3 regions of the Quadrisphaera sp. DSM 44207 genome follow, and region 1 is predicted to be linked to each of the others. Evidence: riboswitches for the same ligand, from Rfam matches in the RefSeq annotation. Region 1 holds a riboswitch; each other region holds the start of a gene.
What was found. Region 1 has a riboswitch for thiamine pyrophosphate ahead of BLS82_RS16655 (alcohol dehydrogenase catalytic domain-containing protein). Riboswitches for the same ligand answer to the same signal wherever they lie in the genome.
Positions count from the first base shown of each region.

Region 2: it holds a riboswitch for thiamine pyrophosphate, as region 1 does, so the genes downstream of both, BLS82_RS13860 (purine-cytosine permease family protein) here and BLS82_RS16655 (alcohol dehydrogenase catalytic domain-containing protein) in region 1, are expected to answer to the same signal.
Region 3: it holds a riboswitch for thiamine pyrophosphate, as region 1 does, so the genes downstream of both, thiM (hydroxyethylthiazole kinase) here and BLS82_RS16655 (alcohol dehydrogenase catalytic domain-containing protein) in region 1, are expected to answer to the same signal.

Region 1 covers NZ_FNKA01000001.1:29,555-39,744, reverse strand. Annotated here, with positions in the region: gene BLS82_RS16165 (CDP-glycerol glycerophosphotransferase family protein) at 1-265, opposite strand, end outside; partial or broken gene BLS82_RS16160 (CDP-glycerol glycerophosphotransferase family protein) at 352-1,197, opposite strand; gene BLS82_RS00165 (GmrSD restriction endonuclease domain-containing protein) at 1,285-2,178, shown strand; gene BLS82_RS00160 (hypothetical protein) at 2,198-2,524, opposite strand; TPP riboswitch at 2,582-2,665, shown strand; partial or broken gene BLS82_RS16655 (alcohol dehydrogenase catalytic domain-containing protein) at 2,672-3,010, shown strand; gene BLS82_RS16155 (zinc-binding dehydrogenase) at 3,196-3,687, shown strand; gene BLS82_RS00150 (heme-degrading domain-containing protein) at 3,702-4,229, opposite strand; gene BLS82_RS00145 (extracellular solute-binding protein) at 4,428-5,705, shown strand; gene BLS82_RS00140 (carbohydrate ABC transporter permease) at 5,714-6,679, shown strand; gene BLS82_RS00135 (carbohydrate ABC transporter permease) at 6,680-7,510, shown strand; gene BLS82_RS00130 (ABC transporter ATP-binding protein) at 7,552-8,853, shown strand; gene BLS82_RS00125 (GNAT family N-acetyltransferase) at 8,953-9,606, shown strand; gene BLS82_RS00120 (methyl-accepting chemotaxis protein) at 9,629-10,190, shown strand, end outside.
Region 2 covers NZ_FNKA01000003.1:734,434-744,623, forward strand. Annotated here, with positions in the region: gene BLS82_RS13850 (ion channel) at 9-1,034, opposite strand; gene BLS82_RS13855 (SGNH/GDSL hydrolase family protein) at 1,142-1,873, shown strand; gene BLS82_RS13860 (purine-cytosine permease family protein) at 1,877-3,217, opposite strand; TPP riboswitch at 3,208-3,319, opposite strand; gene thiE (thiamine phosphate synthase) at 3,350-4,006, opposite strand; TPP riboswitch at 4,034-4,140, shown strand; gene thiO (glycine oxidase ThiO) at 4,130-5,284, shown strand; gene thiS (sulfur carrier protein ThiS) at 5,281-5,535, shown strand; gene BLS82_RS13880 (thiazole synthase) at 5,532-6,371, shown strand; gene moeB (molybdopterin-synthase adenylyltransferase MoeB) at 6,368-7,579, shown strand; partial or broken gene BLS82_RS13890 (hypothetical protein) at 7,733-8,035, opposite strand; gene BLS82_RS13895 (phytoene desaturase family protein) at 8,086-9,651, opposite strand; gene BLS82_RS13900 (hypothetical protein) at 9,680-10,190, opposite strand, start outside.
Region 3 covers NZ_FNKA01000002.1:209,053-219,242, forward strand. Annotated here, with positions in the region: gene thiD (bifunctional hydroxymethylpyrimidine kinase/phosphomethylpyrimidine kinase) at 1-104, opposite strand, end outside; gene thiE (thiamine phosphate synthase) at 101-769, opposite strand; gene thiM (hydroxyethylthiazole kinase) at 766-1,629, opposite strand; TPP riboswitch at 1,622-1,714, opposite strand; gene BLS82_RS07110 (aldo/keto reductase) at 1,837-2,814, shown strand; gene BLS82_RS07115 (RNA-binding S4 domain-containing protein) at 2,838-3,053, shown strand; gene BLS82_RS15645 (hypothetical protein) at 3,072-4,157, opposite strand; gene BLS82_RS07125 (aldo/keto reductase) at 4,276-5,325, opposite strand; gene BLS82_RS07130 (RecQ family ATP-dependent DNA helicase) at 5,444-7,522, opposite strand; gene BLS82_RS07135 (Lsr2 family DNA-binding protein) at 7,709-8,230, shown strand; gene BLS82_RS07140 (hypothetical protein) at 8,337-8,867, shown strand; gene BLS82_RS07145 (S9 family peptidase) at 8,889-10,190, opposite strand, start outside.

The sequences.
Region 1 (10,190 bases):
GGCGCGCGGCGAGAGCGGGCAGGTCCGCCAGGGCCGCCACGACCTCCTCGCTCGTGGCGAGCACGGGGCCCGGGGGGTCGCGCTCGAGGACGTCGAAGGAGAACCCGTGCACGGAGTCGCGGTAGTGCTCCAGGTCGTAGGCGAAGAACAGCACGGGCCTGCCGGTGATCGCGAAGTCGAACACCGTCGAGGAGTGGTCGGTGACGAGCGCGTCGGCGGCCAGGTGCAGCTCGCGGATGTCGGGGTGCGCGGAGACGTCGACCACGCCGGGGGCGCGCGCACGACGCCGAGCCGCTCGCAGACGTAGTGGTGCAGGCGCAGCAGGAGCACGTGGCCGGGACCGAGCCGCGCCGCGAAGGCCGCGAGGTCCAGCTGCAGGCGCACGTCGCGGCGCCCCTGCGCGTCCAGGACGTCGTCGCGCCAGGTGGGCGCGTACGGCACGGCGGTGGTGCCCTCGGCGATGCCGAGCCCGGCGCGCACGCGGGCCCGCACGGCGTCCCGGTCCGGGGCGCTGAGGGCGTCGTTGCGGGGACAGCCGGTCTGCGCGACCAGCCCGTCGTAGCGGAAGGCCCGGCGCAGCAGCGGGGTGCTCGCCGCGTTCGGGGAGAGCAGCACGTCCCAGCGGGCGACGTCGTCCGCCGCGGCGAGCACGGCCGGCGCGCCCGGCTCGTCGCCGGCGATCCGCTTCAGCGGCGTCCCGTGCCAGGTCTGCAGGTACAGGCAGCCGGGCGGCTTGCGCCAGTCGGTCGGCAGGTGCTGGTCGGAGACGACGACGTCGGTGCGCTCCAGCACCGCCGCGGCGGCCGGGCCGCGGGGCGGCGCGGTGCGCACGCCGGCGGGGAAGCCGTGCTGGTGGCGCGGAGAGGCCAGCCAGACGTGCTCGGCGCGGTCGCCGCGCGCGAGCAGCGCCTCGTGCAGGGCCCGGGGGCTGTCGCAGTACCGCCCGTCGAAGCTGTTGTAGACGATCCGCACCGCCGTCCCCCGTCCGTCCGCGGCCGGCTGCGCGCCGGCGTCCTGCCCGTGCCGGGCCCGTCGTCGTGGCGCTGACCCGCGCCGGGCCGGGTCGCGCGGGCCGGGGTGCGGACGGTCCGGGCGGCGCTCGCCGGCTCGCTCCAGGACCTCGCCGCGGCCGATAGTAGGGCCGAGGAGCCCGCGCGCGACGCCACGGCGCGTCGGGGAGCACTCCGCCGGACCCATCGACGACGCTGCGTGACAGCCTGTGGCGGCCGGTGGTGTCCGGTGGTGTCCGGTGGTGTCCGTGCGGGCTGGGGGAGCGGGGGAGCGGTGCGTCCTGAGGAGCGGGTGCTGCGCGTGGTGCTGCCAGCCGTGCTCGCCGGGCTGCTGGCGGGGTGCGGCGCCGGGCTGCTCGCCGCGCCCGGCCCGGCGCCGGCGTCCGCGCCGGCCGGCGCGCCGGGGTCGGCCCTCGAGGCGCTCGCGGCCGTGCCGGTCAAGGGCCGGGCGCCGCGCACGGGCTACGAGCGCGAGCGCTTCGGGCAGGCCTGGGCGGACGTGGACCGCAACGGGTGCGACACCCGCAACGACGTCCTCGCCCGCGACCTGACGGGGGAGGTCTTCGAGCCGGGCAGCGACTGCGTCGTGGTCTCCGGGGACCTGGCGGAGCCGTACACCCCGAAGGCCGTGCGCTTCCAGCGCGGCGAGGGCACCAGCGAGCTGGTGCAGGTCGACCACGTCGTCGCCCTCTCCGACGCCTGGCAGAAGGGCGCCCAGGGCTGGGACGACGCGCGCCGCACCGCCTTCGCCAACGACCCGCTGAACCTCCTCGCGGTCGACGGGGAGCTGAACCAGGCCAAGGGCGACGCCGACGCCGCCACCTGGCTGCCCCCGAACCGGGGCTACCGCTGCGCCTACGTCGCGCGGCAGGTGGCCGTCAAGAGCGCCCACGGGCTGTGGATGACGCAGGCCGAGCACGACGCCGTCGCCCGCGTGCTCGCCGCCTGCCCCGACGAGCCCCTGCCGGCCGGGGACGGCGCCCCGGCACCGCCTGCCACGCCGGGCGGCGCAGCTGGCGCGGGGGCCGCGGGGGACGGGCTCGACCCGCGCCACGGCAGCTGCTCGCAGGTGGTGGCCGCGGGACTGGGGCCCTACCGGCGCGGCGCCGACCCGGAGTACGACTGGTACCAGGACGGCGACGGCGACGGGACGGCCTGCGAGGGCTGAGCGCTCGCGCGCGGCCGGCTCACGGGCGCGGGTCGACGCGGGTCCACGACCGCTGGCCGGCGCGGCGCCGGCCCGTGGCCGCGGAGCAGCGCGGGCAGACCCGCTGCACCTGCCTGCCGTCCCCGCCGCCCCCGCCGTCCCCGGAGGCGACGGCGGAGAACGGTACGTGCGGGAAGCGCACCAGCTGCGAGCGGCTGAGCGCCAGGCCGCACAGCGTCTGGTTCGTCCCGGGCTCCCAGGCGTGCGCCTCGCCTCCCGGCTGGCGGACGCCGTCCTCGTCCCTCCACTGCCCGGACGCCGCCACGGACGCGGCCACGGACGTCCCGGCCCTGCGCTGTGCTGCCACGCCCGCGCGGTACCCGCCGGGCGCCCTGGCACACCGCCGCGTAGCCTCGCGCCCGTACGCGGGAGCCCGCACCAGCGGGCTGAGAGGGCGGCTGGGGCCGTCGACCGTTCGAACCTGTCCGGGTCGTGCCGGCGTAGGGAGGGACCAGTGCGCGCTGCGCGCTTCTCCGGAGCGGGTCGCCCGCTCCTCGTCGAGGACGTGGAGGACCCGAGCCCCGGACCGGGGCAGGTGGTCCTCGACGTCGCCGCGGCGGGGGTGTGCGGCACGGAGCTGCACTTCCTCGACGGGGTGCTGGTGCCGGCCCGCACGCCCATCACCCTGGGCCACGAGGTGGCCGGCACCGTCGCCCGGCTGGGGGAGGGCGTGCGGGGCGTCGGCCTCGGCGACCGGGTCGCCGTCCACTACCGGCACGCGTGCGGGCGGTGCCGCTGGTGCCGGGCGGGGGAGGACCACCTGTGCGACGCGCCCCTGGGTTTCCTGGCCTTCGCCACGGACGGCGGCTTCGCCGAGCAGGTGCTCGTGCCGGCGTCCGCGCTGGTGCCCGTGCCGGACGCGCTGGACCTGCCGACCGCCGCGACGCTGTGCTGCAGCGCGACCACGGCGCTGCACGCGGTGGACGTCGCGGGCGTGCAGGAGGGCCGGACCGCGGTCGTGCTGGGCACCGGGGGGGGGTGGGGCTGGCGCTCGTGCAGGTGCTGCGGCTGGCCGGCGCGCGCGTGGTGGCCGTCGCCCGCAGCGCCGCGCGCCTGCGCCTGGCCCGCGACCTGGGCGCCGACGTCCTCGTCGACGCGTCCGCGGACGACGTGGCCGCCCGGGTGCGCGAGGCCACCGGCGGCGCCGGCGCGGACGTCGTCTTCGAGCTCGTGGGCACCGCCGCGAGCGGGGCCGCGGCCCTGGGGTGCCTCGGCACGCGCGGCGCGCTGGTCTACCTCGGCTACAGCGGCGAGCGCGTCGCGCTGGACCCCCTGGCCCTGGTGGTGCCCGAGCAGCGGATCCTGACGTCGGTGGGCAACCGGCGGGCGGAGCTGGTGCGCGCGCTGGAGCTGGGAGCCACCGGACGGCTGCGGACGGCGATCACGCCCGCGCCGCTCGAGCAGGCCCCGCGCGTGCTGGAGGACCTGCGCGCCGGTCGCGTCGTCGGCCGCGCCGTGCTCGTGCCCTGAGACCGGGGCAGGCGTCAGCCGCGCCGCTGGTCCAGGTGGGCCTGCACCGCCTCGACCACGAGGGCGTGGTCCTGCGCCTGCGGCAGGCCCGAGACGGTGACGGCTCCGACGACGCCCACGCCGCGCACGCGCACCGGGAAGGCGCCCCCGTGGGTGGCGTACTGCGCCGGGTCGACCCCGGCGCGCGCGTCCAGGACCTCGCCGCGGGCGGCCAGGCGCCGGCCGACGAGGTAGGAGGAGGCGCCGAAGCGCTCCACCACCCGCACCTTGCGCTCGACCCACCGGTCGTTGTCCGGGGTGGTCCCGCGCAGCGCCGCGTGGAACAGCTGCTGGCCGCCGCGGCGCACGTCGACCACGACGGGCAGGTCCCGCTCGCGGGCGAGGTCGACGAGGCGGCAGCCGAGCGCCCACGCGTCGTCCTCGTCGAAGCGGTCGAACTGCAGCCGCTCCTCCTGGGCCGCCAGCTCGCTGACCAGGGCGTGCAGCGCGGGGTCGGGCGCGGGGTCGGGTGCGGGGTCGGGTGCGGGGTCGGCGGGAGCCACCGCTCCATCGTGCCCGCACCCGCCGCACGGGTTGACACGCGGGGGGACGTGGAGAACGCTCACCCGCAACCGGTCACCGACCGTGGCCGCTCGCCAACGGAGGCGATGCACGTGCGCGATGGTGCGAGTGCAGGGCGGGTCCCCGGCCCGAGCGCGGCCGGTGCCCGCAAGCGGAGGCGGCGCGGGAGCGCGGCGCGGGTGGTCGCGGCCGCGGCGGCCGTCACCGCCGCCGCGGGGCTGGCGGGGTGCGGGGGCGAGGCGGAAGCCGGCCCGCCGGTGCTGACCTGGTACATCAACAACGCCTACGACGCCACCATCGCCGAGCGGTGCTCGCAGGAGGCCGACGAGTACGACATCCAGACGGAGCTGCTGCCGGCCTCGCCCGCCGCCCAGCGCGAGCAGCTGCTGCGCCGCCTGGCGGCCAACGACACCTCCATCGACGTCATGAGCCTCGACCCGCCGTTCATGGCGGAGTTCGCCAACGCGGGCTTCCTGCGGCCCTTCACGCAGGAGGAGCAGGCCGAGTTCTCCGACGGCGTCCTGCAGGGCGCCCTCGAGCAGTCCCTGTACGAGGGCACCATGTACGGCGCTCCCTTCTTCGCCAACACCCAGCTCCTCTGGTACAAGAAGTCCGTCGCCGAGGCCGCCGGGCTCGACCTGGAGGACGAGCCGGTGACGTGGGAGCAGCTCGTCGCCGCGGCGGAGCAGACCCAGGCCACGGTGGCCGTCCAGGGCCGCCGCAACGAGAGCCTGATGGTGTGGGTCAACGCCCTGGTGGCGTCCGCCGGCGGCACCATCCTCGACCCCGACAGCGAGGGCCAGCAGCCCGAGGACGTCGAGGCCGTCATCGACAGCCCGCCCGGCTCGACCGCCGCGGAGATCATCAACCGCGTCGCCACCTCGTCCGCGGCCCCACCGGCCCTCAGCACCGCGGGGGAGGAGGAGTCCCGGGCCGCCTTCCAGGCCGAGGACGGGGGCTTCATGGTCAACTGGCCCTACGTGTGGGCCGCGTTCGCCGCCGCCGAGGAGGCCGGCACGCTGCCCGCGGACTTCCGCGAGGACGTCGGCTGGGCCCAGTACCCGCGCGTGGACCCGGACACCCCCAGCGCCAACCCGATCGGCGGTGTGGGCCTGAGCATCGGGGCGTTCACGCAGCACCCGGAGCTGGCCGTCGACGCCGTCCGGTGCGTGCGCTCGGTGGAGAGCCAGGTCGAGCACATGCTCAACGCGGGCGAGCCCGGCTCCGCGGCGGCCGTCTACGAGGACCCGCAGGTGCACGAGGCCTTCCCGATGTGGCAGGAGATCCGGGACGGCCTCGTCGAGGCCGCTCCGCGCCCCATCACGCCGTACTACGGCGACGTGACCGGCGCCGTCCAGCAGGGCTACCACCCGCCGGGCCAGCTCTCGCCCGAGACGACCCCCGACCGGACGGCCCGCCTCATCGAGGGCGTCCTGTCCAACGAGCAGCTCCTCTAGGAGGCCCTGTGAGCACTGCGGTCCCCGCCGCCTCGGCGGCCACGCGACAGGAGGTCGCCTCGGGAACGGGCACCAGCACTGGCGGGAAGCCGCAGCTGAGCGACCGCACCCGCCACGAGCGCCGCCTGGGGTGGATGCTCGCCGGCCCGGCGTTCGTCCTCATGGTCGCCGTGACCGGCTACCCCATCCTCAACGCCATCTGGCTCTCGCTGTTCGACTACCGCCTGACCAACCCCGACGCGAGGACGTTCGTGGGGCTGGGCAACTACGTCACCATCCTCACCGACGGCCTGTTCTGGCGGCAGTTCGGCGTCACCACGGCGATCACGGTGGTCACGGTCGCCGTCGAGTTCGTCCTCGGGTTCGCCCTCGCGATGGTCATGCACCGGGCGCTGTTCCTGCGCAGGTCGCTGCGCACGGCGATCCTCATCCCCTACGGCATCATCACCGTGGTCTCGGCGTACGCCTGGCAGTACGCCTTCACCCCCGCCTACGGGTTCGTCAACCCCCTCCTCGGCCTCGACGGGTTCAACTGGTTCGGCGACACCGTCCCGGCCCTCGCGGTGATCTGCCTCTCGGAGATCTGGAAGACCACGCCGTTCCTGTCGCTGCTGCTGCTGGCGGGCCTGGCCCAGATCCCCGAGGACTACCTGGAGGCGGCCAAGGTCGACGGGGCCACCGCGTGGCAGCGGTTCCGCAGGGTGATCATGCCGAACATGAAGGCGGCCATCATGGTGGCCCTGCTGTTCCGGACGCTGGACGCCTTCCGCATCTTCGACAACGTCTTCGTCATGACCCAGGGCGCGCAGGGGACGGAGACGCTGTCCTTCCTCGCCTACCGGCAGACCATCGCCCGGGTTCAGATCGGCCTCGGGTCCGCGGTCAGCGTCATCCTCGCCGTCACCGTGGTGCTGATCGCCGTGCTCTTCGTCAAGGTCTTCCGGACCAACCTGTCGCAGCAGAGGGGCGCCTAGATGAACACCAGCCGCAGGGGGCAGGTCCTCTGGGCCGTCGGGGCGGTGCTCATCATCGCCTACGCGATCCTCCCGGTCCTGTGGATCGTCTCGCTGTCCTTCAAGGCCGGTGATGACATCAACAACCAGCGCTTCTGGCCGACGGCCTGGAGCTTCGAGAACTACGGCATCGTCCTGTCCTCCGACATCTTCCTCACCGCGCTGCGCAACTCGGTGGGCATCGCCGCCATCGCGACGACCATCTCGGTGGTCCTCGCCACGCTCGCGGCGTACGCGGTCGCCCGCCTGGAGTTCCCCGGCAAGCGCCTGCTCCTGGGGACCGCCCTGGCGATCACCGTCTTCCCCGTCATCGCCATCGCCACCCCGCTGTTCGACCTGTGGCGCACCATCGGCCTCTACGACACGTGGCTCGGGCTGATCATCCCCTACCTGTCCTTCTCGATCCCGCTGTCGGTGTACGTGCTGTCCGCGTTCTTCCGGGAGATCCCCTGGGAGATGGAGCAGGCGGCGCAGGTCGACGGCGCGACGGCGTGGCAGGCGTTCCGCAAGGTGATCGTCCCGCTCGCGGCGCCGGGCGTCTTCACCGCGGCGATCCTGACGTTCTTCGCGATCTGGAACGACTTCCTGTTCGGCATCACGCTGACCTCCACCGAGGCGGCCCGACCCGTGCCCGCGGCGCTGGCCTTCTTCAGCGGGGCCAGCCAGTTCGCCCAGCCGACCGCCCCCATCGCCGCCGCGTCGGTCCTGGTCACCATCCCGGTGATCGTCCTCGTCCTCCTGTTCCAGCAGAAGATCGTGGCTGGACTGACCAACGGCGCCGTCAAGGGCTGACGCCGCCCTCCCGTCGTCCCCGGCTGACCAAGGAGCACCGCATGGCCTCCATCGAGATGCACAACATCGTCAAGGAGTACGGGGACGGCTTCAAGGCCGTCAACGACGTCAGCCTGGAGATCGCCGACGGCGAGTTCATGATCCTCGTCGGGCCCTCCGGGTGCGGGAAGTCCACGCTCCTGCGGATGATCGTGGGCCTGGAGGACATCACCGGCGGCGACATGCTGATCGGGGGCCAGCGGGTCAACGAGAAGGCCCCGCGCGAGCGGAACCTGTCCATGGTCTTCCAGAACTACGCGCTCTACCCGCACCTGACGGTGTTCGAGAACATCGCCTTCCCGCTGCGCCTGTCCAAGACCCCCGACGAGGAGGTGCGCCGCCGGGTGGTCGACGCGGCGAACGTGCTGGAGCTGCACGAGCACCTGGACCGCAAGCCGGCCAACCTCTCCGGCGGCCAGCGCCAGCGGGTGGCGATGGGGCGGGCGATCGTGCGCCAGGCGGAGGCGTTCCTCTTCGACGAGCCGCTGTCGAACCTCGACGCGAAGCTGCGCGGCCAGATGCGCAGCGAGATCTCGCGGCTGCAGCGGCGCCTCGGCGTCACCACCGTCTACGTCACGCACGACCAGACCGAGGCGATGACGCTCGGGGACCGCGTGTGCGTGCTGCGCAAGGGCGTGATCCAGCAGGTCGCCTCGCCGCGGGAGCTGTACGAGCAGCCGGTCAACCTGTTCGTGGCCGGGTTCATCGGCTCCCCACCCATGAACTTCCTGCCCGCGAACGTGCAGGGGTCGCGGCTGGTCACGCCGTTCGGGCCGGTCGAGCTGGACGGGCGCCGCGCCCAGGCCGTCGCCGGCCACGACCTGGTGCTCGTCGGCATCCGCCCGGAGCACTTCGAGGACGCCCGGTTCGTCGACGAGACCAAGCGGTCGGCGGGCTCGGTCTTCCGCGCCCGGGTCGACGTCACGGAGTGGCTGGGCGACTCCCAGTACGCCTACATCCCCTACGAGGCGCCCGAGGAGGTCACCGCCCGGCTGCGCGACCTGTCGCGGGAGCTCGACAGCGACCAGCTGCGCACCCAGGCGATCGTCTCCATCGACGCCGCCAGCCGGATCCGGGAGGGCCACGAGGCGGACTTCTGGCTCGACAGCCGCAAGGTGCACGTGTTCGACCCGTCGACGGGGATGAACCTGACCCGCGACGCCCAGGCCGGTGCCGAGCTGACGCGGATGGCGGAGGAGGACCGCTCCGAGCAGCTCGCCGAGGCGCAGGAGCAGCACTCCACCACCACCGGCCGGCGGGCCTCCGGCGCCGTGCCCGCCTCCGGCGCCGTGCCCGCCTCCTGAGCCGGCTGCTCCCACCGCTCCGGCCGAGCACCGCCGGCCCGGGCAGGGCAGGGCAGGACGTCCCGCCCTGCCCGCCGCGCCGCGGCTAGGGTCGCGCGGGTGCCCGAGACCGCGCTGCCCACGGGTGAGCCCCTCGTGGGCCGCCGCGTGCGCCTGGATCTGCTGACCGAGGCGGACCTGCCCGAGCTGGCGGCGCTGCTGCTCGACCCCGCCCTCTACGCCGCCGGCTACGTCGTGCACCGGCGCCCCTCCTCCCTCGAGGACGGCGTCGCCGTGGCCCGGGAGCGGTTCTGCGCCGGGCAGGGCCTGGCCGACGGGCGCGGCGGGGGCCGCACCGCCTACGCCGTCCGGCTCGCCGCCGACGGCCCGCTCGGCCCGCTCGGCGCTCTGGTCGGCACGTCCTCGCTGCTGGAGGCCGACCTGCACCACGAGAAGGTCCACCTCGGCTCCACGCTCTACGGCCGTCGCTGGTGGGGCACCGCCGTCAACCCCGAGGCGAAGCTGCTGCTGCTCGGGCACTGCTTCGAGGACTGCGGCTACGGGCGCGTGAAGATCCAGACCGACGCGCTGAACACCCGCTCCCAGGCGGCGATCGCCCGGCTCGGGGCGCAGCGGGAGGGCGTCGTGCGCCGCGACGTCAAGCGCGAGGACGGCACGTTCCGCGACTCGGTGGTCTACAGCGTCCTGGCGCAGGAGTGGCCGCGCGTGCGCGCCGGCCTGATCGCCCGCCTGGACGGGCTCAAGCCGGGCTGAGCGGAGGCCGATACCGCTCCTCGTGCGCAAGCTGGGAGTGCTGGGCTCGATCGTGCTGCTGTGCACGGTCGGCGTCGCGATGATCGCTGCCGTCGGCACGCTGGGGCAGCGCAGCGTCGGTCAGCTGGACGCGGCGGTGCGGGACGCCGCCGCGGGCCAGCAGGTGCTGCGCAACCACCTGGACGCCGACATGATGCACGACGCGCTGCGCGCCGACGTGCTGACGCTCCTGCGCAGCGACACCCCCGCCGAGCACGACGCGGCGGTGGAGGAGCTCGCGGCCCACGTCGAGCAGTTCCGCGCCGACCTGGACGCGAACGCCCAGCTGGTCGAGGACCCGGGCACGACCGCCGCGCTCGCGGAGCTCGCGCCGGCGCTCGAGGCGTACATCGACCAGGCCGAGCGGATCGCCCGCAGCACCGAGGGCGGTGACCTCTCCGCCGGAGAGGTGCTGCTGCCGGAGTTCGTGGCGGCCTTCGGGGCCCTCGAGGAGGGCATGGAGGGCGTCAGCGAGCTGATCGAGGCCGGCGCGCGCGCCGGCGAGGCGAACACCGCCGCCACCACGCGCAGCTCCCGCGCCCAGG
Region 2 (10,190 bases), on a different contig from region 1:
CCGGGGGCTCAGCGCAGCGCGTGGAGGACGGTGTCGGCGTCCAGCCGCTGCGCCGCGACGTAGTAGAGGACGTCGCCGCGGGCGAGCGCGCGGTCCCACGGCGGGCTGACCACCAGGCCGTCCCCGGTGCGCACGGCCAGCACCGTGGCGCCGAAGGAGCGCCCGAACCGGGTCTGCACCTCGCCGAAGGACGACCCGGCGCAGCGCGCCGGCAGCGGCAGGGAGTACGTGTTGCCGTGCCCGCCGCTGCGCATCAGGTCGTGGTAGACCTGCGTGATGCCGGGGTCGAGGGCCTCCTCGGTGATCAGGAACGGCATGTGCCACTGCACGCACTGGATCCGCGGGTCGACGTAGCCGATGTGCTCGCGCCGGTCGAGGTCGCGCAGGGCGACGACGGTGTGCACGTCCGGGGCGGCGTGGTGCACGGCCACCGTGATCGTCAGGCTCTCGTCGTCGTCGCGGCCGTCGACGACGACGGTGCGGGCCCGGGCGACGCCCGCGCGGCGCATCACGTCGGCGCTGCCGAGGTCGCCTCGCACGAACGAGACCGCCGGCCGCTCCGGCAGCGGGTGCTCGACGACGTCGTCCCAGGCGCACAGCGCCACCCGCAGGCCGTCCTCGGCGGTCAGCTCCGCGACGATGCGCTCGGTGTGGCCGGGCGCGTACCCCAGCACGACGACGTGGCCCTGCAGGTCCAGCGGCGCCAGGCCCCTCATGCGCGTCCCCCTGATCGACTGGACCCGGTCCGCCAGGCGCGTGAAGAGCAGCGTCAGCGTGACGATGCCGCCGACGATGACGTACGCCCCGACGACGTGGCCCGCCGCGGTCTGCGGGAAGAAGTCGCCGTACCCGACCGTGGCCGCCGTGACGACGAAGTACCACCAGTAGTTCCCCGGCTCGGTGATCTCCCCGGGCTCGACCAGCCACATCGCCAGCCAGCTCGTGGCGAAGACCACCCCGATGATGACCAGCGGCAGGCGCCAGCCGGTCAGGTGCCGCAGGTACCGCGACAGCCGGAGGAGGAGGAACGGCACGGGGCTCCCTGTGGGCGGCGGACGCGCGCAACCTACTGCGCCCGCGGGCCGTCGCGGCACGGTGCGGCACGGTGCGTGGGAGGCGCCTCAGCGGGCACGGACGGCGCATGGCGGACAGGACGCAGCCGGACGCACCCGTCTACGTCGGGCTGGGCGACTCGATCTCGATCGACGACTACGCCGGAGGGCCGGGGCGCGGCGGCGCGAGCCTGCTGGCGCGCAACCGCGACGAGGACTTCCCGCACTGGCGCGGCGCGGACCTCGCCACGCGCCTGCCCGGCCTGGCGTGGCGGGTGCTGGCCAGCGACGGCGCCACCTCCCGCGGCGTCGTCGAGGACCAGCTGCCCGCCCTGCAGCGCTCCGGGCTGCGCCCGTCCGTGGTGACGGTGACGGCTGGGGGCAACGACGTGCTCTCCCGCTTCGGGAACACCCCGGCGGCGCTGGACGCCGTGCGGGCCGTGCGCGAGCACCTGCACCGGGCGCTGGAGCGCCTGGGCGCCCTGACCGCCCCGGACGCGCGCGTGGTCGTCGGCACGGTTTACGACCCCAGCGACGGCACCGGCGACGCGACGCGCCTGGGGCTGCCCCCGTGGCCCGGTGTCGTCGGCGTCCTCGGCGAGCTCAACGCCGCCCTGGGCGCCGTGGCGGCCGAGCACGGCGCGCGGGTGGCGGACGTGCACGGTCGCTTCCTCGGCCACGGGCTCGCGCGCGGGGACGCCGCGCAGCGCGAGGCCCGCCCTGCTGACCGCGAGCTGTGGTACTGCGGCGTCATCGAGCCCAACGCGTGGGGAGCGAGCGGCGTGCGCGCCGCGTTCTGGAACGCCCTCGCCCTCGGGTGAGCCTCAGGTGCGCCGGCTCCGCGAGAGCGCGCCCGGCAGGCCGACGAGCGCCGTGAGCGCGGCGGAGACCGCGAGGCTGACCAGCGAGGCCGACCAGCCGTTGGCCGGGTCGATGCCCAGGGCCGTCTGGGCGGAGCGCCACCACGCCGTCCAGCCCGCTCCGGGCCCGGCGAGGGAGGTGGGCAGCGTCAGCTGGTAGGCCACGAACCCCGCCACCCACGGCAGCAGGAGCAGGGGACGGGACGGCGCGGTCTCCGAGACGTCCCAGGCGCCGCGGGGGAGCAGGTGGTAGGCCACCACGAAGACCCCCACCAGGGGCACGAAGACCGCGCCGATGAGGAAGAGGAACGGCTCGTACGCGGCGATGTCGAACGCGAGGGCGAGCAGCGTCGCCACCGCGCCGGTGACCACCGCGAGCACCCGGCGGTCCAGCCGGCCGGCGAGGTTCTGCGCCGAGACCGCGGTGGAGTAGACGTTGGCGAAGGCCTCGTCGACCTCGACGACGAGGAGCACGAGCACCGCCAGGAGCCCCAGGGGGACGGCGAGCAGGGCGTCGATCATGTCCAGGCCCGCCGCGCCGTAGGCGGCCAGGGCCAGGGCACCGAGGGTGAACAGCGCGACGGTCGCCCCGCCGTATCCGAGCGCCGCCCCGGTGAGCGCAGCCCTCGGCGAGCGCGCGTGGCGGGTGTAGTCGGCGACCAGGGGGAACCAGGACACCGGCAGGGCGATCACGACGTCGGCCGCCGTCCAGAAGGACGCCGCCCCGCCATCGCTCACGGGGACCAGCGGCTCGGCGAGCACCTGGGCGAAGAGGTGGAGCACCGCGGCCAGCGCCGCCCAGACCGCGTAGCGGGCGAGGACGCGCGCCGCGCCCAGGGGCCGCAGCGCCATGGCGGTGGCGAGCGCCCCGGCGCCGAGCACGAACGGCCAGCGGGGGGCGTCCAGGGCCCGCGAGGCGGCCTCGGCGATGATGACGATCTCGAACGTCGCCCAGCCGACGCACTGCACGAGGTTGAGCACCGTCGGCGCCACCGAGGCGCGCCGTCCGAACAGGCCCCGCATCAGCACCATGGTCGGCACGCCCTCGCGGGCGCCCGCGGCGGCGCCGAGGCCGAGCAGCAGGCCGCCGATGACGGCGCCGACGACGATGGCCAGCAGCGTCGCGCCCAGCGGCCGGCCGGCCAGCACCACGTAGGTCGCGGCCACGGGCAGCAGCAGGCTGGTGCCGAGGTTGCCCCACAGGCCCAGGCAGTCCCGCAGCCCCAGCGTCCTGGCCGCCGGTTCGGCGAGGGTGATCGGGGCGTCAGGTGCTGAGGACGGACGGCTGGTGACAGACGTGTTCACACGCGCTCCCTACGCCGGCATTACCCGGTCAGGTTCCAGCGGTCGGCGGCACGTCCAGCCACCCTCTCAGCCCGGTTCGTCCGAGCTCCCGCACTGCGGCGGCGACTCTACGCCACGGGGCTCAACAGTCCGCTAGGACCCGTGCTCCCGCAGCCGCCGCGCCAGCTCGGCGGCTGCCGCCGCCGGGTCGTCCGCCTCGGTGATCGCCCGGACGACGACCACGCGGCGCGCGCCGGCGTCCAGGACGGCGTCCAGCGTCGAGCCCTCGACGCCCCCGATGGCGAACCACGCGCTCCCGCCGGCGACGGCGGCGGCGTGGCGCACCAGGTCCAGGCCCGCGGCGGGCCGACCGGGCTTGGTCGGCGTCACCCAGGTCGGACCCACGCACGCGTAGTCCACGTCCGGATCGGCGAGGGCCGTGTCGAACTGCCGCGCCGAGTGCGTCGAGCGCCCGAGGAGGACGTCGGGGCCGAGGATGCGGCGCGCGGCGGCGGGCGGCAGGTCCTGCTGGCCCAGGTGGAGCACGTCCGGGCGGGCGACGGCGGCGACGTCGGCGCGGTCGTTGACGGCCACGAGCCGGCCGTGGTGGCGAGCGGCCGCGGCCACCACCTGCAGCAGCTCCAGCTCCTCGGCGGCCTCCAGGCCCTTCTCCCGCAGCTGGACGACGTCCACGCCCGCGCCCAGCACGGCGTCCAGGAACGGTTCGAGGTCGCCCTGGCGGCGGCGGGAGTCCGTGCACAGGTACAGGCGCGCGTCGGCGAGGGCGGTGCGGCGGTCGGGACCCGGCACGCGCGCCAGTGTGCCAGCAGGGCTACGGTTGAGGTCCACGGGAGCCCGGGCGCGGGCTGAGAGGGCGAGCGCACTCGCCGACCGTCGAACCTGATCCGGGTCATGCCGGCGAAGGGAGCGTCCATGGCCGGTGTCGCCTCCGCGGACGTCGTCGTGCTCGGCGGCGGCGTGATCGGCACCGCGTGCGCGTGGCGCGCCGCGCAGCGCGGCCTGCGGGTGGTCCTCGTCGACCCGGCGCCCGGCTCGGGCGCCTCGCGCGTCGCCGCCGGCATGCTCGCCCCCGTCAGCGAGCTGCACCACGGCGAGGAGGCGCTGCTGCGCCTGAGCCTGCTCGCGAGCGCCGACTACCCGCGCTACGTCGCCGACCTGCAGGCGGCCAGCGGCGCCGACCCCGGCTACCGCGCCTGCGGGACGCTCGCCGTCGCGCTGGAGGCCGACGACCGCGCTCGCCTGGCCGACGTCCGCCGCGCCCAGCAGCGGCTCGGGCTCGACGTCGAGGCCCTGAGCGGGCGCGCGTGCCGGCAGCTGGAGCCGCTGCTGGACCCCGCCGTGTGCGGGGGCGCCCTGGTGCGCGGGGACCACCAGGTCGACCCGCGGCTGCTGCTCGCCGCGCTGCAGGCGGCGGCGCGCGCGGCCGGGGTGCGCACCGTGGTGGCCGCGGGGCGGGTCGAGGTCGAGGGGGGGTGCGCGGTCGGCGTCCGGCTGGACGACGGCGCACCGGTGCGCGCGGAGCGCGTCGTGCTGGCCACCGGGGCGCGCGCCCGCGGCTCGGCGCCCGCGCACCCGCCGGTCCACCCGGTCAAGGGCCAGGTCCTGCGGCTGCGCATGCCCCCCGGCGAGCACGTGATCTCGCGCACGGTGCGCGGGCGCGTGCGTGATCGGGAGGTCTACCTCGTGCCCCGGGCGCACGGTGAGCTCGTCGTGGGCGCCACCACCGAGGAGCGCGGTTTCGACGAGACCGTCACCGCCGGGGCGGTCTACGAGCTGCTGCGCGATGCGCAGGCCCTCGTCCCGGCCGTCAGCGAGCTCGAGCTCGTCGAGGCCGCCGCCCGCTGCCGCCCGGGCTCCCCGGACAACGCCCCCATCATCGGCCCGTCGAGCGTGCCCGGGCTGGTGCTGGCGGTGGGGCACCACCGCAACGGCGTCCTGCTGTCCGGGACCACGGCGGACGCCGTCGCCGACGTCCTCACCGGCGCCGGCCTGCCGGCGCACCTGTCCGAGTTCGGCCCCGACCGGTGTGCACCGCGACCAGCGGTGCTGGAGGAGGTGGGAACGTGAGCGCCAGCACGAGGGACCCCGCGGACGCGGCCTGGAGCGTGGACGTGGTCGTCAACGGGGAGCCGATGAGCCTGCCCGTGGGGGCGACGGTCGCGGACGTCGTCGCCCGGCTGGCCCCGGACGCCGTCGGCGGTGCCCGGGGCACCGCCGTCGCGCTCGGGGACGAGGTCGTGCCCTCGGGGAGCTGGGCGGCCACCCCGGTCGTCGCCGGGGACCGCCTCGAGGTGCTGCGGGCGGTGGCGGGCGGATGACCGCGCAGCTGCACGCCCCCGCCGCCGGCTCGCCGTCCCCGACCCCGGGGCCGGCCGACGCCCCCCTGGTCGTCGCGGGCGAGGCGTTCACCTCCCGCCTCATCACCGGCACCGGCGGCGCCGCCAACCTCGAGGTGCTCGAACGGGCCCTGCGCTCCTCCGGCACCCAGATGACCACGGTTGCCGTGCGGCGCGTGGACCCCGGCGCCCGCGGCGCCCTGCTCGACGTCCTCGACCGCGTCGGTGTGCGGGTGCTGCCCAACACCGCCGGCTGCCGCACCGCCCGGGAGGCGCTGCTCACCGCGCGCCTGGCCCGTGAGGCCCTGCAGACCTCGTGGGTCAAGCTCGAGGTCGTCGCCGACGAGGAGACGCTCCTGCCCGAGGCCGTGGAGCTGCTGGACGCCGCGGAGCAGCTCGTGGAGGACGGGTTCACCGTGCTGGCGTACACCAACGACGACCCGGCTCTGGCCCTGCGCCTGGAGCGGACCGGCTGCGCCGCCGTCATGCCGCTCGGCGCCCCCATCGGGTCGGGCCTGGGCATCCTCAACCCGCACAACATCGCCCTGATCGTCGAGCGCGCCAGCGTGCCGGTCGTCCTCGACGCCGGCGTGGGCACGGCCTCGGACGGGGCGCTGGCCATGGAGCTCGGCTGCGACGCCGTGCTGCTGGCCACCGCCGTCACCCGCGCCCAGGACCCCGAGCTGATGGGCCACGCCATGCGCCTGGCCGTGCAGGCCGGGCGCGCGGCCCGCGGCGCCGGGCGGATCCCGCGGCGCCGGCGCGCGCTGGCGTCCTCGCCGTGGCAGGGCCTCGCCGACCTGGGGGAGCGTCCGTGACCACGGGAGCACCCGGGGCCACGGGAGCATCCGGGGCCGCCCGGACCACCGGCGTCCTGCCGCCGCTCGTCGAGCCCGCGCCGGAGCTGACGCCGGAGGAGGCGCGCCGCTACGTCCGCCACCTGCAGCTGCCGGAGGTGGGCCACCTCGGCCAGCGGCGCCTGAAGGCCGCGCGGGTGCTCGTCGTGGGCGCGGGCGGCCTCGGTTCTCCCGCGCTGCTGTACCTGGCGGCCGCGGGGGTCGGCACGATCGGCGTCCTCGACGACGACCTCGTCGAGGAGTCGAACCTCCAGCGCCAGGTCGTGCACGGCTCCGGCGACGTGGGGCGGGCCAAGGTGGACAGCGCCGCGCGGGCCGTGGAGCGCACCAACCCGCTCGTGCGGGTGGTGCGCCACCGCGAGCGGTTGACGGCGCAGAACGCGGAGCGGCTCGTCACCGGGTACGACCTCGTCCTCGACGGCTCGGACAACTTCCCCACCCGCTACCTCGTCAACGACGCGTGCGTGCTCGCGGGGAAGCCGTGGGTGTGGGGGGCGGTGCTCCGCTTCGACGGCCACGTCGCGACCTTCTGGGCGCAGCACGGGCCCCAGTACCGCGACCTCTTCCCGGAGCCGCCGGTTCCCGGGACGGTGCCCTCGTGCGGGCAGGCGGGCGTCCTCGGCGCCGTCTGCGCGGTGGTCGGCTCCGTCATGGCGGCCGAGGCCGTCAAGCTCATCACCGGGTGCGGGCGGTCGCTGCTGGGCCGCGTCGTCGTCCTGGACGCGCTGTCGACCACCTGGCGGACCCTGCAGCTGCGGCCCGACCCCTCCCGGCCGCCGGTGACGGGGCTCGCCGAGCAGCCGCACGCGTGCCGGGCGGGCACCACCGAGGACCTGCCGGTCGTCACGGCGGCGCAGCTGGCCGACCGGCTGCGCGCCCGGGAGGCGGGGGAGGAGGACTTCCTGCTCGTGGACGTCCGCGAGCCCGACGAGCACGCCGCCTCGTCGATCCCGGGCGCCGTCCTGGTGCCGCTCGCGAGCATCCTCGGCGGCAGCGGGCTGGCGGACGTGCCGTCGGACCGGCCCGTGGTGCTCCACTGCGCCGCCGGCGCGCGCTCGGCCCGCGCGCTGCGGGCGCTGCTGGACCGCGGCCACGCGGACGCGGTGCACCTGCAGGGTGGTGTCGCGGCGTGGACGGCCGCGAGGACGGACCCCGGCCCTGCGCGCTGATCCCCGCCGCCTGGTCGACCGCCGTGACCGTCTCGCTCGGGGTGCTCACCCGGGCGGACCTGCGCCCGGGCCCTCGCGGTCCTCGTGCTCCTGCGCGTCGTCCGCGTCGTCCGCGTCGTCCGCGTCGTCCGCGTCGTCCGCGTCGTGCCCGGAGGCCGCGTACCAGTCCGCGTAGGCGGTGGTGCGGGCCATCCGCCGCGTCAGGTCCGGGGCGCCGTCGTCCCACCACACCGGCCCTCGCTCGCCGAGGGCGCGCTTGGCGGCGTCCACGCGGGCCCTGGCCGCCTCGCGCGCGGCGGGGTCCCCGGCGCGCATCGCCTCGCCCTTGGCGCGGCGGGCCGCCATGAGCTCGCGCACGAGCGCGGCCCGCTCATCGGGGTGCAGGCGGGGGTCGGCGCGGCGCCACAGCCGCCCGCGCACGACGAGGTAGCGGCCGTCCGGCGTGACCAGGGGCACGGGCGCCGAGCGTAGGACGCCGCCGCTCCGGTGCGCGGCGCGCCGGGCGCTCAGGCTGGGCCGACCAGGCCCGCGACGATCTGCGCGGACAGGCCCACGAGCGGGATGCCGCCGCCCGGGTGCGCGGAGCCGCCGACGAGGAACAGGCCCGGCACGGGCGAGCGGTTGGCGGGGCGCAGGAACGCCGCCCGGGCCCCGTTGCTCGACGAGCCGTAGATCGAGCCGCCGACGCTGCGGGTCTCGCGCTCCAGGTCCGCGGGCGTGCGCACCTCCCGCCACAGCAGCCGCTCGCGCACGTCCAGGCCCCGCTGCGCCATCACGGCGAGCACCCGGTCGGCGTACGCGTCGGCGAGCCCGGGCGCCGTCCAGTCGACCCCGGCGCGCGGGTCGTGCGGGCTGTGGCGGGGGGCGTTGACCAGCACGAACCACGCCTCCGAGTGCTCGTCCGGGCGCAGGGCCGGGTCGTCGGGCACGCTGGCGTAGACCGTGGGGTCCGCCACCGGCTGCGGGCGCCCGCGCAGGCGCCCGGTGCCGAAGACGGCGTCGAACTCGGCGTCGTAGTCAGCGGGGAAGAGCACGGTGTGGTGCGCCAGGCCCGGCGTGCGCCCCCGCAGCGCCAGCAGCAGCACGAACCCCGACAGGGACGGCGTCGCCGCGGCCAGGCGCGCCCGCGCCGCCCCGAGACCCGCCCCCGGGCTCCTGCGCAGGCCCCTGCGCACGCCGGGCCGCGCTCGCCCGGGCAGCAGGTCGCCGTAGAGGGCGGTCGCGTCGGCGTCGCTGACCACCACGTCGGCGGCCAGCCGCTCGCCGCCGGCCAGGCGCACCCGGGCGACCCGCCCGCCCTCGAGGAGCACCTCCTCGACGGCCGTCCCCGTGCGCACGAGCGCGCCGCGCTCGCGGGCGCGGTCGGCCACCGCCTCGACGAGCCGGCGCAGGCCCCCGCGCACGTACCAGGAGCCGTGCGCCTGCTCCAGGTGCGGCACCGCGGCCAGGGCGGCCGGAGCGCGGCGCGGGTCGGAGCCGGTGTAGGTGGCGTACCGGTCGAGCAGCGCCGTCAGCCGGGGGTCGTGCAGGTAGCGGCTGCCGAGCCCGCGCAGCGACCGCCACGGCGCGATCGTGGCCACGTCGCGCGTCCCGCCGGGCCCGGTCGCGAGCCGGGCGAGGGTGCGGGCGCCGTCCAGGGGCGAGGTGAGGAACGGCGTGCGCGTCGCCTCCCACACCCGCTCCGCGCGGGCGGCGAACGCGGCCCACTGGTCGCCGCGCCCGGGCCCCAGCGCGTCCTCCAGCGCCCGGTGCAGGGCGGCGGGGTCGCGGTCGGGCACGCGCAGCTGCGTGCCGTCGGCGAAGCGGTAGGCGCAGGCCGGGTCCACCGGGACGACATCGACGACGTGCCGCAGCGGTGCGCCCGTGGCGGCGAAGAGGTCCTCGTAGACCTGCGGCCACGTCAGCAGGCTCGGGCCGGTGTCGAAGGCGAATCCGTCGCGCTCGAACCAGCCCAGCTTGCCGCCGACCTGCGGCGCCTGCTCGCAGACGGTCACCGCGTGCCCGAGGGCGCCCAGGCGCGCGGCCGCGGCGAGCCCGCCCAGGCCGGCACCGACCACGACGACGCGCGCCACGGGTGATCGAGCTCCTGTCCGCCGGCCGTCAGCCGGCGGCCGGGGCGATGGTGCCGCCGACGGTGAACTGCTGCTGGCCGCCGGCGGAGACGACCGCGACCCGCAGGTCCTCCTGCCCGCCGCCGCGGGTGAAGGTCGCGCCCTGGGCGTTCGGCGTCTCGGCGAACCCCGCGGCGAGCAGGCGCTCGCGGTAGAAGGCCAGGACCTCCTCCGCGGGAGCCGTCGTGGCCGCCGTGAGGCTGACCTGCTGCAGGTCACCGACCGGCACCGCGCTCGTGGACGTCACCGTCGCCCCGGGGAGGACCGGCACCAGGTCGGTCGGGAAGCCCTCGACGACACCGCCGGCGGACGAGCCCGTGCCCGGGGTGGTCTGCGAGGCGGTGGCGCCCTGCTCAGCGGGAGGGGCCTCGGAGGCCGTGCCGCCCGAGGCGGATGCCGACGCGGACGCCGACGCGGACGGTGCCGTGGACGGTGATGCGGACGTGGACGGCGCGGTGGACGTCGATGCCGGCGAGGTGGCCGACGCGGTCGCGGAGGCC
Region 3 (10,190 bases), on a different contig from region 1:
GCCGTGCCGTAGGCGCCGAGCGCGCTGAAGGTCTTCAGGTCCGCCTGGATCCCGGCCCCGCCGCTGGGGTCGCTGCCGGCGACGCTCAGCGCGACGGCGGTCACGGCAGCAGCCGCGCCGCGGCGGCGCGCGGGTCGGCGGCGGCGGCCACGGCGGAGACGACGCAGATCCCATCGACGCCGGTGGCGCGCACGGCGGGGGCGCGCTCGGCGTCGACGCCGCCGATGGCGACCGTGGCCACGCCGGCGCGGCGGGCGGGCGCGACGAGCGCGCGCAGCCCGTCCAGGCCCAGCGGCGCCGCGGCGTCGGGCTTGGTGGGGGTCGCCCACACCGGCCCCAGGCCCCAGTAGTCCACCGTGCCGGGCGGCAGGTCCGCCGCCGCGGCCGCCTCCGCCGCGCTGCCCACCGACAGGCCCACGAGGCGCTGCGGCCCGAGCAGGGCGCGCACCTCCTCGGCCGGCAGGTCCGACTGCCCCACGTGCACGCCGTCCGCGCCGGCCAGCACCGCGACGTCCACGGCGTCGTCGACGAGCACGGCCACGGACGGGTGGTCCGCCAGCGCGTCGCGGACGGCGCGCACGAGCGCCAGCAGGTCGCGGGCCGAGGCGCGCTTGTCGCGCACCTGCACCGCGCTCGCGCCTCCCGCGGCGGCGGCGCGGACGACGTCCGGCACCGCGCGCGGCGCGCTCAGGGCGGTGTCGGTGACCAGGTACAGCGTCGGGTCGAGCGGGCGCCGCCCGGCGGCGGCCCCCGCGGCGACGGCGCTCACCGCCCACCCGCCGGGCTCTCGTGCGCCGCCAGCTCCCCGGCCGAGAGGTCGGCGGCGGCCAGCTGCGCGCCGTCCACCGCGTCCAGCGCGTCGAGCCAGGCGGCCGCGAACGTGCCCGGGCCCCCGCACACCGCGGCGGCCCGCTCGGCGGCGAGCGCGACGTGGGCGGAGGCGGCGCTCGCCGCGACGAGGCGGTCGGGGACGATCGCGGCGTACGCGGCGACCAGGGCGCCGAGCGCGCACCCGGCGCCCGTGGTGCGGGTGAGCAGCACGTGCCCGCCGCCGACCCGGACGACGCGGCGGCCGTCGGTGAGGACGTCGACCGCGCCGCTGACGGCGACCGCCCCACCGGTGCGCCGCGCCAGCGCCGCGGCGCCCGCGAGGGCCTCCTCGGGGGAGGAGGTGCTGTCGACGCCGCGCCCGCCCGCCCCGGACCCGGCCAGGGCGAGCACCTCCGAGGCGTTGCCGCGCACCACGGCCGGGCGGTGCGCGAGCAGCTCGCCCGCCAGCTGCGTGCGCCACGGCAGCGGCCCGACGGCCACCGGGTCGAGCACCCACGGGGTGGCGTGCTCGGCGGCCGCGGCGGTGGCCAGGCGCATCGCCTCGGCGGTGCGGGCGCTGACGGTGCCGACGTTGACGAGCACGGCCGAGGCCGCGGCGGCGAAGCCCGCCGCCTCGTGCGGGTCGTCGACCATGGCGGGCGAGGCCCCGGCGGCCAGCAGCGCGTTGGCGGTCAGGGCCTGCACCACGGTGTTGGTCAGGCACTGCACGAGCGGGCCGTCGCGGCGCAGCCGCTCGCGCGCCGCGGCGACGTCGTCGCGCAGGGTGGACGGATCGCGTGGTGCCGCAATGGCGCTCATGCCGTGACATCCCTCCGCCAGCATGACCTGGACAGGTTCGACGGGTGTGATCTCAGCCCCGGGCGGGGCACCCCGTGTCACTTCGCCGCCGACCGTAGCAGCGCGCTGCCGGGGGCGCCACGGCGTCCCGGCCGCGGTGGCGGCGCGGGTGCGCCCCGTGCTCGGATGGCGCCGGGGGCACGAGCCCCGGGAGCAGGGAGGTGCGCCGTGGAGCACGTGAGGCTGGGCGGGTCCGGGCTGGAGGTCTCGCGCCTCTGCCTGGGGTGCATGAGCTACGGCGACCCCCAGCGCGGCACCCACCCGTGGACCCTGCCCGAGGAGGAGGCCCGCCCCTTCGTCCGACGGGCGCTGGAGCTGGGCGTCACGTTCTTCGACACCGCGAACGTGTACTCGGCCGGCAGCAGCGAGGAGATCCTCGGGCGGGCGCTGAAGGACTTCGCGGCCTCCCGCGAGGAGGTCGTGATCGCCACGAAGGTCCACGGGCGGATGCGGCCGGGCCCCAACGGCGCCGGGCTCTCCCGCGCGGCGATCATGACCGAGATCGACGCCAGCCTGCGCCGCCTCGGCACCGACCACGTCGACCTGTACCAGGTCCACCGCTGGGACCCGCTGACGCCGATCGAGGAGACCCTCGAGGCGCTGCACGACGTCGTCAGGGCCGGCAAGGCCCGCTACCTCGGGGCCTCCTCCATGTGGGCGTGGCAGTTCTCCAAGGCCCTGCACACCGCCGAGCTGCGCGGCTGGACCCGGTTCGTGAGCATGCAGGACCACTACAACCTGCTCCAGCGCGAGGAGGAGCGGGAGATGCTGCCGCTGTGCGCGGACCAGGGCGTCGGCGTCCTGCCCTGGAGCCCGCTCGCCCGCGGCCGCCTGACCCGCGACTGGGACGAGCGCACCGAGCGCTCGCAGACCGACGCCTTCGGGCGCGACCTCTACGACACCTCCGCCTCGGACCGCGCGATCGCCGAGCGCGTCGCGCAGGTGGCCGAGCAGCGCGGGGTGCCGCGCGCGCAGGTCGCGCTGGCGTGGGTGGCCTCGCGGCCGCAGGTCACCGCGCCGATCGTCGGCGCCACGAAGCTGCACCACCTCGAGGACGCCGTGGCGGCGCTGTCGCTGCGGCTGTCCGAGGAGGAGGTCACCCTGCTCGAGGAGCCGTACGCGCCGCACCCCGTCGCCGGGTTCTGACGCGCGAGGACGGGCGCGCGAGGATGGGCGGCGTGGACGAGGTGCGCATCCGCGAGGACGTCATCCGGCTCGGCCAGCTGCTGAAGCTGGCCGGGGCCGTCGACTCCGGCGCGGACGTCAAGCCGCTGCTGGACAGCGGCGCCGTCACCGTCAACGGCGAGGTCGAGACCCGGCGCGGGCGGCAGGTCCGCCGCGGGGACGTCGTCGCGGTGGACGGCGACCCCCGTCGCGTCGTCTGAGCGCCCCGGCCGGGGCGCTCAGAAGGTGCGGGTGAGGCCGCCGCTGATCGCGCGCAGGTCGATCTGCGCGACGGTGCCGTCGGCACCGCGGCGCTCCACGCGCGGCGGCAGGCCGGAGCCGGTGCGGGTGCCGGTGCGGCCGGTGCGGCCGGTGCGGGTGCCGCGGCGCTCCGCCGCGTCCCCGTCGGCACCCGAGCGCGAGCGCGACCGGCACGCGAGCGCGGTCAGCGCGACGCCGACGCCGTCCTCGAGCAGCCCCGCGGGCACGAGGCCCAGGCGCTCGCTCGCCCACCGGCGCCACGCGATGCCGCCGTAGGTGCCCAGCGCCGAGCCCGCCGCGCCGGCGACCAGGGGCAGGGCGCCGTTGCGCCCGTCCCGGCGGGCCAGCGCCGCGGCGCCGACGGCACCGGACGTCGTGCGCAGCGCCACCGACGGCGGCAGCGTGCGGTCGGGGGTGACCGGCAGCTTGTCCGCGGTCACCTCGGCGGCCGCCGCGAGCAGCACCGCACCCCGCGACACGCCGCGGGTGGCGCCGGTGAGCACGGGGCCGGCGACGCCGAGGGTGCTGCGCAGCCCCGAGGCGACGCCGAGGGCGGTGGAGCGGAGCAGCAGCCCGGGGCCCGCGGCGCGCCGGCGGCGGTCGCCCCGGTCGAGCAGGTCGAGGGTGGCGTGCGCGGCGACGCCGTAGGACAGGTGCGAGGCGCTGTCGAGCAGCCAGTCCGAGCCCGACCAGCGGCGCGGGTCGGTGACCCCGAGCAGCGTCATGGGCACGTCGGTGGCGGCCATGGCGGCGGCGCCGGTCACGAGCGGCCCGAGGGGCCCGGGGAAGCGGATGCCCGCCGAGCGGGCGACGCTGGCGAGGACGCCGACGGCGAGCCCGTTGGTGTACCCGCTGAGCTCGCCGAGGGCTCCCAGGCGGTTGCGCCGCTCGTCGCCCCTGCTGGTCACCCGGGTGCCGGTGGCGCGGGCGAGGACCTCGACCGTCTGCGCGGGCGCGCTGCTCGCGTCCCGGCCGCGCACGGCCATGTCGAGGTAGGTGACGGCGTTGAGGGCCGTGGTGCCGACCGCGCCCGCGGCCAGCCCGCGCCTGATCGCTCCGCTCATGCCCCCACGGTCGCGGCCCCCGCGGCGTCCGGCAACCGGGACGCGACGGGGGCCGCGGCCGCCGCGGAAGCGGTCCGCGGCGACGGGGTCAGCGGCGACGGGGTCAGCGGCGGCGGGGTCAGCGGCGGCGGGGTCCGCGGCCGCCCTCGACGGGGCGGCTGCGCTGCTGCACGCCCGGCCCGCCGTACGGGTAGTCCGCGGGCGCCGGGTCGCTGGCGGCGTCCAGGGCCGCGGTCTCCTCGGCGCCCAGGTGCAGGCCGGCGGCGCCGAGGTTGTCCTGCAGCTGCTCCAGGGTGCGGGCGCCGAGGATCACGGAGGTCACCGAGGGCCGGTCGACGAGCCAGGCCAGGGCCACCTGCGACATCGGCACCCCGCGGGCGTCCGCGATGCTCCGCACGGCGTCGATCACGTCCCAGGTGCGCTGCTGCACCGAGCGGCGGCCGTAGGCCTCGACGCCGCGCTCCGGGTCCTCGCCCAGGCGGGTGGCGCCGGTCGGGCGCTCCTCGCGGGTGTACTTGCCCGTCAGCCAGCCCCCGCCCAGCGGCGACCACGGCAGCAGGCCGAGGCCGGCGTCCAGGCAGGACGGCACGACCTCCCACTCGACCTCGCGGACCAGGAGGTTGTACTGCGGCTGCAGCGTCACGGGCGCGGACAGCCCCAGCTCGCGGGCCACGGCGACGGCCTTCTGCACCTGCCAGCCGGTGTAGTTCGACAGGCCCACGTAGCGGACCTTGCCCGCCCGCACCGCGTCGTCGAGGGTGGAGAGGGTCTCCTCCAGCGGCGTCAGCGGGTCCCAGGAGTGCACCTGGTACTCGTCGACCTCGTCGACCCCGAGGCGGCGCAGGGACGCGTCCAGCGCCCGCTGCAGGTGGCGCCGGGACAGGCCGACGTCGTTGGGGCCCTCGCCCATCGGGAAGCGGCCCTTGGTGGCGAGCACCACGGAGTCGCGCACCTCGGCCGGCCGGGCGGCCAGCCAGCGGCCGATGATCTCCTCCGACGTGCCGGCGGTGTAGACGTCGGCGGTGTCGACCAGCGTGCCGCCGGCCTCGACGAAGGCGTCGAGCTGGGCGTGGCTGCCCGCCTCGTCGGTCTCCGCGCCGAACGTCATCGTGCCGAGCGCGTACGTCGAGACGGCGCACCCGCTGCTGCCCAGGGTCCTGTGCTCCACGCCTCCCATCCTGCCGCGACCTCCCGGGCGCGCCAGCCCAGACCCGCTCGCGCAGGACGCCGGTTCGGACCCGCTCGCGCAGGACGCCGGTTCGGACCCGCTCGCGCAGGACGCCGGCTCAGACCTGCTTGTGCAGGACCAGGGGGTGCACCGAGCCGGAGCCGGCCTCGCGCAGCAGCGCGGCGGCCACCGCGAGGGTCCACCCGGACCGGCTGGTGTCGTCCAGCAGCAGCACCGGCCCCTGCGGCACGGGAGCGGCCAGCGACAGGCGCGCCAGCGCGGCGGTGGCGGCCGCCGTGCTCGTGGCGGCGGCGTCCTGGCGGGGCCCGTCGGGGTCGGCCGCCAGCACGGGCACCACCTGCAGGCGCCCCAGCGCCCCGAGGCGCTCGGCGAGGTCGCGCAGCAGCGCGCCGTGCCGGCGGGAGGGCACCCACGTCACCCACGTCGGGCGCCCGGCGGGCCAGCCCCAGCGCGCGAGGGTGCGCACCAGGCCGTCGAGGACCTCCTGCGGCACGGGCTCGTCCGCGCGCAGGGCGGCCGTGACGGCCTCCCCCCACGCCGGGTCCTCCGCGAGCGCGAGCGCCCGGCCGGGCTCGGCGCGCTGGTCGAGAGGGATCCGCCCGCGCCGCGGGGCCCCCGACGGCCACATCCGCCGCGGCTCGAGCACGGTGACCTGCGAGCGCAGGTGCGCCAGGGCGGCGGCGACCGAGCCCGGCTGCGGGGAGGCGCCGGGGGGCGGCAGGGAGCCGGTGCACACCGAGCAGCGGCCGCAGTCCTGCGCCTGCGGGTCGTCGAGGGCCTCGCGCAGCGTGCGCATCAGGCACCGGGCGCCGCAGAGGTAGGAGCGCATGACGTCCTGCTCCGCGCGGCGGGCCGCGGCCACGCCGGCGATCCGCTCGGCGTCGTAGCGCCACGGCGCCCCCGTCGCGCGCCAGCCGCCCTCGGCGCGCTCGACGGCGCCGTCGACGTCGAGGACCTTCAGCAGCGCCTCCAGCCGCCCGCGGCGCAGCCCGCTCTCGACCTCCAGCACGGGCAGGCTCATCGGGGCGGGGGCGGCGGCGAGCACGTCGAGCACGCGGCGCACCACCGGCTCGGGCGGGAACGCGGTGGAGTCGAAGTACGCCCAGATCCGCTCGTCGGCGGCCGTGGGCAGCAGGACGCCCACCGCGCCGTCCAGGGCCCGCCCGGCCCGGCCGACGTGCTGGTAGTAGGCGACCGGGGACGAGGGCGCGCCGAGGTGGAGCACGAACGACAGGCGCGGGTGGTCGTAGCCCATGCCGAGCGAGGACGTGGCGACCAGGGCCCGCAGCGACCCCTCGAGCAGCGCGCGCTCCAGGCGCTCGCGCTCGGCCGGCTCGGTCGCCGAGGAGTAGGCCGCCACCGAGTGCCCCCGGGCGGTGAGGAACTCGGCGAGCCGCGTCGTCTCGGCGACGGTGAGGGTGTAGACGATCCCGCTGCCCGGCTGCGCGGCCACCGCCTCGGCGATCCACGCGTACGCGGTCGCGACGTCGGGGGTGGGCACGACCGCGAGCGCGAGGCCCTCCCGCTCCAGCGGGCCGCGCAGGGTCAGGGTGTCCTCGCCGAGCTGCGCCGCGACGTCCGCGCTGACCCGCGCGTTGGCGGTGGCGGTGGTCGCCAGGACGGGCGTGCCCTCGGGCAGCCCCTGCAGCACCGTGGCGATGCGCCGGTAGTCGGGGCGGAAGTCGTGGCCCCAGTCGGAGATGCAGTGCGCCTCGTCGACGACGAGCAGCCCCAGCCGCGGGGCCAGGTGCGGCAGCACGCGGGCGCGGAAGCCGGCGGAGTTCAGCCGCTCGGGGGAGACGAGCAGGACGTCCACGTCGTCGGCGGCCAGGCGCGCCTCGACCGCCGGCCACTCCTCGAGGTTGGCCGAGTTGATCGTGACCGCGCGCAGGCCCGAGCGCTCGGCGGCCGCGACCTGGTCGCGCATGAGCGCCAGCAGGGGCGAGACGACGAGGGTGGGGCCCCCGCCGGCGGCCCGGCGCAGCGCGGTCGCGACCCAGTACACCGCGGACTTGCCCCACCCGGTGCGCTGGACGACGACGACGCGCCGCCGCTGCGCCACCAGGGCCTCCACCGCCGTCCACTGGTCCTCGCGCAGCTGCGCCGCGGGCCCGGCCAGGGCGCGCAGGTGCTGCTCGGCGGCCTCGCGCAGGCCGGCGGTCGGGGCGGTGCTCATGAGCGGATCACGGGGACCATCGTGCCGCGGCGCCCCGACAGCGCTCCGCCGTCCGGGGCCGGCGCCGGCGGCGCAGGACGCCGCGAACCGCCCCGAGCCGGGCCGAGCCGGGCCGAGCCGGGGCGATCAGGACGACTCCGGCGCGCCTCCCGCGCCGCCGCGGCGCCGGCTGGTACTCCTGGGCGGGTGCGACTCCTCGACGTCCTGCGCCGGCTCGTCCCGCCGCGACCGGCCGCCGCCCCCGCGTGGGCGGCCCCGCCGGTGTGGACGGCCGTGCCGGCCCGCGCCGGCGCGAGCGGCACCGCTCCGACGACGGCGGCGCTCGCGGCGGTGGCCCCGGCGGCCTCGTGGGTGCCGACGCCCCGGCCCGCCGCCCGCCCGGCCCCCGAGCCCGCGCCCGCCGTCGGCCCGGTGCCCGCAGCTCCAGCGCTTGCCGCCGCTCCGGCGCCTCCCGCGGCCGCGCCGGCGCCCACCGCGGTGGTGCGGGCGTGGGCTCGGCAGAACGGCTTCGCCGTCAACGACAGGGGCCGGCTGTCCAACGCCGTCGTGGCCGCCTTCGCCGCCGCCCACGACACCGCCGCCCACGACACCGCCGCCCACGACACCGCCGCCCACGACACCGCCGCCCACGACACCGCCGCCCACGACACCGCCGCCCACGACACCGCGCACGACACCGCCGCGCCCGACGCCGCCGCGGTCCCGTGACGGGCGGGGGCGGACGACCTGGCCGATTCGCCGGACGCCGCCCGCTGCTCACCCCTAGCGTTCCGACGACGCCGGAGAGGAGCTCCGGCCGGAACGAGGGACGGTCATGGCGACCAGGCAGGTGCTCCACCAAGCGGTCCTCCCGGCACGGCGCGGGGCGGCTCCCGCCGGCCCCGTGCTCGACCTGACCGCCGCCGGCCCGGCAGCCGGCTGGGTGGCGCCCTCGGCGTCCGCCGCGGGCCGCGCCGCCGAGGAGGCGCCGCGAGGGCCGCACGCCTCGGTGCCGCACCTGACCGAGTGGCGTCCTGGAGGGGTCTCGCGGCGGCTGCGCACCGCGCAGGTGCTCGTGGTCGGCGTCCTCGCCGCGGCCGCCGGGGCGGGCATCGCCTCGGGGGAGTCCGAGGAGCTGGCGGTGGCCCGGGACGGCGCCCGCGCGGCGCAGGTCGCCGAGCAGGAGGCGTCGGCGCGCGCGCAGGAGGGCTGGGCGGCCGCGGACGCGGCCCGCGCGGACCTGCAGCGCGCCACCGCCGCGCAGGCCGCCGCCGAGGCCCGGGCCACCGAGGCGGAGCAGCGCCTGGCCGCCGCGCAGGCCGCTCCCGCGAAGACGTCCGCGAAGTCGGGCGCCGGCCGGGGCTGACCCGGGGCGCTCGGACCCGGCTCAGGCCGGCCGGCCGCCGTCCGCGGCGGGCCCGTCGAGCGGGGCGCCGTCGAGCGGGGCGCCGGCGAGCCCGAGCACGTCGAGCACCCACGCGTACTCGTACGCGCGCTCGCGCCACGCCTCGTAGCGCCCGCTGCGCCCGCCGTGGCCGCCGTCGACCTCCGTCTTCAGCAGCACCTGCGGCGCCCCGCCGCCGACCTCGCGCAGCCGCGCCACCCACTTGGCGGGCTCGACGTAGAGCACCCGCGTGTCGTGCAGGCTCGTCGTGGCGAGGATCGGCGGGTACGGGCGCGCGGCGACGTTCTCGTAGGGCGAGTACGTCTTCATCGCCGCGTACACCGCGGGGTCGCGCAGCGGGTCCCCCCACTCCTCCTGCTCGGTCACCGTCAGCGGCAGCGACTCGTCGAGCATGGTGGTCAGCGGGTCCACGAACGGCACGGCCGCGAGGATCCCGGCGAAGTCGGACGGCGCGAGGTTCGCCACGGCGCCCACGAGCAGCCCTCCGGCGCTGCCGCCCATGGCCGCGAGCCGGGAGGGGTCGATCCAGCCGGCGCGCCCGAGGTGCTCGGCGACGGCGACGAAGTCGGTGAAGGTGTTCGGCTTCGCCAGGCCCTTGCCGTCCTGGTACCAGTGCCGCCCGAGCTCCCCGCCCCCGCGCACGTGCGCGACCGCGAAGACGACGCCGCGGTCGAGCAGCGAGAGGCGCGAGGGGCTGAAGACGGGGTCGGTGCTGTGCTCGTAGGCGCCGTAGCCGTACAGCAGGCCGGGCGCCGTGCCGTCGCGAGGGGTGCCGGCGCGCACGACGACCGAGACCGGCACGCGGGTCCCGTCCGGCGCGCTCGCCCAGTCGCGGTGCTCCTCGTAGTCGGCGGGGTCGTAGCCGCCGAGCACGGGCATCCGCTTGCGCACGAGGACCTCGCCGTCGGCGACGCGCAGGTCCACGACCGCGGGCGGGACGACGAAGGAGCCGTGCTCCAGGCGCAGCAGCGGCGCGGCGAAGGACCGGTTCGAGGACACCGCCGTGCTCGACAGCTCCTCGGCGAAGGCGACCTCCCGCGGGGCGCCGAGCCCGTCCGGGCCCACGGGGAGCACCGCGACGCGGGGCAGGGCCTCGCGCCGGTAGGAGAGGGCGACGAAGTCCGCGAAGGCGTCCACGTCGTCCAGTCGCGTACCGGGGGAGTGCTCGACGACGGTGCGCCAGCGCTCGGGGGCGGGGTCGTCGGCGTCGACGACGGCGAGCGCGAAGTCCTCGGCGCCCTCGTCGTGCAGCACCAGCAGCACGTCCCGGCCGCCGACGACGGC